Regions from separate parts of the Blastococcus sp. SYSU DS0616 genome, predicted to be linked through region 1. Evidence: riboswitches for the same ligand, from Rfam matches in the RefSeq annotation. Region 1 holds a riboswitch; the other holds the start of a gene.

Region 1 (2,911 bases):
CGCGCACGACGCACCCGGATCCGGCGACGACGTCGCCCGGACCGGGGAACCGACGGGGACTCTACGCCCCCCGCCGGACGGACCGCTCAGCCGATGAGACCGGCCGCCCGCACCGACTTCAGCGACGGCTCGACCCGGTGCGTGGGACCGACGACCGGCTCCAGCGGGTCGAGGGTCTTCAGGCCCTCCCCGGTGTTGAGGACGACGGTCTCCTTGGCCGGGTCCAGCTGGCCGCCCTCCACCAGCTTGCGCAGGACGGCGACGGTCACCCCGCCCGCGGTCTCGGCGAAGACGCCGGTCGTACGGGCGAGGTCGCGGATGCCCTGGACGATCTCGTCGTCCCCGACCCGGGCCACCGAGCCGCCGGTGCGGCGGATCGCGTCGAGCGCGTAGGGGCCGTCGGCCGGGTTGCCGATGTTCAGCGACTTGGCGATGCCGGTGGGCTTCACCGGCTTGACGACGTCCCACCCGTTGTCGAAGGCGGTGGCGATCGGGTCGCAGCCGGCCGACTGCGCACCGAAGATCGTCCACTCGGTCGCCTCGACGATGCCCGCGGCGGTGAGCTCGCGGAAGGCCTTGTCCACCTTGGTGAGCAGCGACCCCGACGCCATGGGGATGACGACCTGGGCCGGGATCCGCCAGCCGAGCTGCTCGGCGATCTCGTAGCCCATCGTCTTGGAGCCCTCGGCGTAGTAGGGCCGCACGTTCTGGTTGACGAAGGCGGTGTCCTCGAACTCGTCGGTCTCGGCGAGCTCGCTGGTCAGCCGGTTGACGTCGTCGTAGGAGCCGTCGACGGCGACCAGGGTCTGGCCGTAGACGGCGGACTGGACGACCTTGCCGGGCTCCAGGTCGCTCGGGATGAAGACGAACGACGGCAGGCCGACGCGGGCGGCGTGCGCGGCGACCGAGTTGGCCAGGTTGCCGGTGGAGGCGGCGGCGATCTTCGTGTACCCGAGCCCCTTGGCGGCGGTCGCGGCGAGGCTGACCACGCGGTCCTTGAAGGAGTGGGTGGGGTTGGCCGAGTCGTCCTTCACCCACAGCCCGCCGGTGAGGCCGAGCTCGGCGGCGAGCCGGTCGGCGCGGACCAGCGGGGTCATGCCCGGGTCCAGCGAGACGCGGTCGGCCGGGTGCTGACCCACCGGCAGGAGGGCCACGTAGCGCCAGATGTTCTGCGGCCCGGCCTCGATCTGCTCGCGGGTGACCGCCTTCATCAGCTCGGGGTCGTAGTCGACCTCCAGGGGGCCGAAGCACTCGGCGCAGGCGTGCTCGGCGATGAGCCCGAACGTGGCGCCGCAGTTGCGGCAGACGAGCCCGCGGGCGGGACACGGGGGCACGGGGCCACCGGCGCTGGAGTCGGCCTGGACGGATCCGGGAGCGGTGAGGGTCATGCGACGACTACCTCCTCATCTTCCCCGCGGCGGGCCGTCGAGCCGCGCGGGACGGAATTGGCACCTCCCGCTGCACGTGCGCGCAGGCGGCGGTTGCCGGGGCTTCGTCGGGCCGTGTCCCTCTGCCCCTCTGGATGAGTGAACGGCGTGAACTGTACCCAGTCGCGAGCCGGGCCCAGCGGCCGGACAGGATGGCCTGGTGAGCGCGCGCGTCGTCTACACCGACCTCGACGGCACGATGGTGGGGCCGCGGGGCTCCTTCTGGCACACGGCCGGGCGGGAGCTGACCGACGGGCCGGCCGCCGCACTGCTCGACCTGCACCGCGCCGGAGTGGCGTTGGTGCTGGTCAGCGGCCGGACGTACGAGCAGGTGGTGGAGGCCGCGCGGATCTTCGCCGCCGACGGCGCCATCGCCGAACTGGGCGCCACGATCGGCTGGGGATCCGGGCGGACCACCCACCGCCTGCGCGGCGCGCTGCCCGAGGAGTACGGCGACCGCACGCCGATGGAGGTGATGGCCGAGCTCGGCGTCGTCGAGGAGCTGATCGCCGCGCACCCGGGGCGGCTGGAGTGGCACTCCCCCTGGCACGCGACGCACGCCACCGATGCGCTGCTGCGCGGACGGGTCGACCCGCTGTCGGTCGACGCGTGGCTGGCCGAGCGGGGCGCCGGCTGGCTGACGCTCAAGGACAACGGCGCGATCCCCGCGTCGCCCCGGTTCGGGCTGGCCGACGACGCCGCGCCGCGGGTCTACCACCTGATGCCGCGCGGCATCTCCAAGGGCGCGGCGATCGCCTGGGACCTGGAGCGGCGCGGCCTCTCCCCCGCTGACGCCGTCGCGATCGGGGACAGCGTCAGCGACCTGGACATGGCGCCCGCGGTGGGCCGGCTGTGGATCACCGCGAACGGGGGCGCCGTCGACGGGATGGCCGAGCTGCTGTCCGCCGTCCCCAACGCGACCGTCACCGATGCTCCCATGGGCGAGGGCTGGGCCCAGGCGGTACGCGCGTCCCTGTGAGCGCTCAGCTGCTCCCGCCGCTCCCCGAACGGGACCGTCCGGCGACCAGCACACCGACGAGGACGGCCACCAGCACGATGACCACCAGCTCGACGGAGCCGATCGCGCCGAGCAGTGGCAACAGCAGGAGCAGGACGACGAAGCAGACGACCCCGGCCACGAGACCCCACAGTCCGCTCATGCAGGACAAGCTACGTCGGCGACGGCCCCGCGGGCAGGGGGTCAGCTGGTGACGTCGCGGCGGGCGAAGTGGCGGAAGCCGAGCGCCGTGAAGACGGCGATGTAGACCAGCGACTGGATCACGCCGCGGAACAGGTCGCCGTCGTCGACCGGCGTCTGCAGCAGGTCGGTCCAGGCGAACTCCTCCGCCGTCGGGAACCAGTCGCGGATCGACCCGAGCTGCTCCACCTGGTCGAGGATGGCGAAGACGAACATCGTGAACACCGCGCCCCCGACCGCCGCCAACGGTGCGTCGGTGATCGTGGAGAACCAGAACGCCAGCGCG
Region 2 (2,911 bases), on a different contig from region 1:
TGTGCAGCTCCAGCGCCTCCACGAACCGCTTGCCGGCCTCGACGCCGCCGTGCAGCTCGAAGGTGAGGACGGCGCCGGCGCCCTTCGGCGCGTACTTCTGCTGCGCGGCGTGCCACGGCGAGGAGGGCAGCCCCGGGTAGTTCACCCGCTCGACGGCGTCGTGGGCCTCGAGGAACTCGGCCACCCGCTGCGCGTTGGCGACGTGCCGCTCCATGCGCAGCGACAGCGTCTCGATGCCCTGCACCACGAGGAAGGCGTTGAACGGGGAGACCGCGGGCCCCAGGTCGCGCAGCAGCTGCACCCGGGCCTTGAGCGCGAACGCCGGCGCGCCGAGGTCGGCGTAGACGACCCCGTGGTACGTCGGGTCGGCGGTGGTGAACATCGGGTGCCGGCCGCCGGTCCAGTCGAACGTGCCGCCGTCGACGATGAGCCCGGCGATGACGGTCCCGTGGCCGCCGAGGTACTTGGTGGCCGAGTGGACGACGACGTCGGCGCCGAACTCCAGCGGGCGGATCAGGTACGGCGTCGCGATGGTGTTGTCGACGATCAGCGGGACGCCGTTGCGGTGGGCGACACCGGCGACGGTCTCGATGTCGAGGATGTCGCCCTTCGGGTTGCCGATCGACTCGGCGAAGAACGCCCGGGTGTTCTCCTGGACGAGGGACTGCCAGTTCTTCGGGTCGTCGGGGTCCTCGACGAAGGAGACGGTGATGCCCATCTTCGGCAGCGAGTGGTGCAGCAGGTTGTAGGTGCCGCCGTAGAGCGAGGCGGACGCCACGATGTGGTCGCCGGCCTCGGCGAGGTTGAGGATCGCCAGGGTCTCCGCGGCCTGCCCGGAGGCGACGGCGAGCGCGGCGACGCCGCCCTCCAGCGACGCGACGCGCTGCTCCAGCGCGTCCTGCGTCGGGTTCATGATCCGCGTGTAGATGTTGCCCATCTCGGCCAGCGCGAACAGGTCCGCGGCGTGCTGGGTGTCGCGGAACTGGTAGGCCGTCGTCGCGTAGATGGGCAGTGCCCGGGCACCGGTGGCCGGGTCCGGGCTCGTGCCGGCGTGGATCTGCCGGGTCTCGAAGCTCCAGCTCTGCGGGTCGGTCATGCGCCGTCTCCTCTCGCTCGCGGAGACCCGCGGCGCACGGGAGCTCCGTCCTTGCCGGGGGGCGGGCGCCTCCCGGCCGGCTCTTCCCCTGGAGCACCTCAGACGGAGTAGAGGTTGCCGGGCAGCCAGCCAGGTGCTTCGCGCTGCCTCTCAGGAGCCGAGGTGATCCTAGGACGCGCCGCAGGGGAGTGCGCGCCGCCCCCGTGGCGGGACGGATGTCCCACGTGAAACACCGGCCCCGTCGGTCACCCGGTCGGGGAGGCGGGGTCCGTCTCGTCGCCGGTGCCCCCCGTGTCGCCGGTCGGCTCCGGTCCGGTGGTCTCCGGAGCCGTCGTGGTCGGCTCGGTGGTCGGGGACGGCGAGTCGGTCGTCGGGGTGCTGGGCCGGGACGTCGTCGTCGGGGCCGGCTCCGTCTCCTCGGTGGTCGTCGGCTCCGTCTCCTCGGTGGTGACCGGCTCGGTCTCCTCGGCCTGCTCGGTGACCTGGCCCCGGGTGTCCGGCTCGCCGGGGGCCGGCGGCTTGACGTTGAGGTACAGCGCGAAGACGGAGACGAACAGCACGGCGAGCACGACCGTGGAGGTGCGCGCCCGGCCCAGGTGCTTGGGCACGGCCGACCACCAGCGGTGGCGCGGCGCCGCGGTCGTGCCGGTGGGCGCCCCGGCATCGGCGGCCGCGGCGGCGGGCGCCGTGCTGACGACGGGTTCGTCGGAGGCCCGGGCGGTGGCGTCGGTCGGGTCGCGGCGCTCGTCGGGGGCGGTCACGAAACCTCCTCCTGGACGGCGGTCGCGCCGTCCCGCGCCGCGACCGAGGTGGTGGGCTGCGGCACCTGCATGCCCTGGCTGCGGAAGGCCTGGACGATGCGCGCCCGCAGGTCGCGGCCGACCTCGAACTGCTTGCCGGGGAGCGTGCGGGCGACCACCCGTACGTTCACCTCGTCCAGGCCGAGGGTCTCCACCCCCATGACCGTGGGCGGGTCGAGCAGCAGCGGCCGCATCGCCGGGTCCCGGAACGCCTCCCGGCCCACCTCCCGCAGGATCTCGTTGGCCCGGTTCACGTCCACCGTGGTCGGCACCGGCACGTCGACGACGGCGCGCGCCCAGTCGCGGGACAGGTTCACGACCTTGACGATCTGGCCGTTGGGCACGGTCACGACCTCGCCGTTGGGCGAGCGCACCCGCGTGACGCGCAGGGTGACGTCCTCGACGGTGCCGTTCGCCGGGTCGCCACCGCCCACGACCTGGATGGAGACGACGTCGCCGAACCCGTACTGGCGCTCGGTGATGATGAAGAAGCCGGCCAGCACGTCACCGACGATGCGCTGGGCGCCGAAGCCCAGGCCCACGCCGAGCACCGTGGCAGGCGCGACCAGGCCGGTCACCGGGATGCCGAGCCGGTCGAGGATGAAGAAGACCGAGATCGAGTAGATGAGCACGACCGCCGCCCAGGTGAGCACCTGGGTCAGCGAGTGGCGGTGCTTGGCCGCCTCCGACCGGACCAGCGCGTCCCCGCCGGTGGAGTTCCGGTCGATCCGGTCGGTGATCTTGTCGCCCACCCAGCCGACGAAGCGGGCGAGCAGGACCGAGCCGAGGACGATCAGCACCACTTCGAGACCCCGCCCGGACAGCCAGTCCAGCACGTCTCTCAGCGCGTCCACGGGGCGGCACTCCGATCATCGGGGGAAGCGGCCTCTCCACCTTGCGCACCGCCGCCCGGCGATGCCAGCCCGACCCGCCGCCCAGTGCCGGTGGTGACGGAGAGATCGCTCACGGCGTCTCCCGCGGCTCGACGAACAGCGACTGCGTGGACCGCCCGATC

What was found. A riboswitch is a leader RNA that binds a small molecule or an ion and turns the genes downstream of it on or off. The one in region 1 is predicted to bind S-adenosylmethionine.
Region 2: it holds a riboswitch for S-adenosylmethionine, as region 1 does, so the genes downstream of both, ACI79K_RS10090 (bifunctional o-acetylhomoserine/o-acetylserine sulfhydrylase) here and thrC (threonine synthase) in region 1, are expected to answer to the same signal.

The regions. Positions count from the first base shown of each region.
Region 1 covers NZ_JBJHAJ010000004.1:149,409-152,319, reverse strand. The annotation lists gene thrC (threonine synthase) at 87-1,388, opposite strand; SAM riboswitch class I at 1,401-1,529, opposite strand; gene ACI79K_RS04565 (HAD family hydrolase) at 1,588-2,406, shown strand; gene ACI79K_RS04560 (hypothetical protein) at 2,411-2,587, opposite strand; gene ACI79K_RS04555 (ABC transporter permease) at 2,629-2,911, opposite strand, start outside.
Region 2 covers NZ_JBJHAJ010000011.1:2,466-5,376, reverse strand. The annotation lists gene ACI79K_RS10090 (bifunctional o-acetylhomoserine/o-acetylserine sulfhydrylase) at 1-1,096, opposite strand, end outside; SAM riboswitch class IV at 1,139-1,254, opposite strand; gene ACI79K_RS10085 (hypothetical protein) at 1,342-1,857, opposite strand; gene ACI79K_RS10080 (mechanosensitive ion channel family protein) at 1,854-2,750, opposite strand; gene ACI79K_RS10075 (thioesterase family protein) at 2,860-2,911, opposite strand, start outside.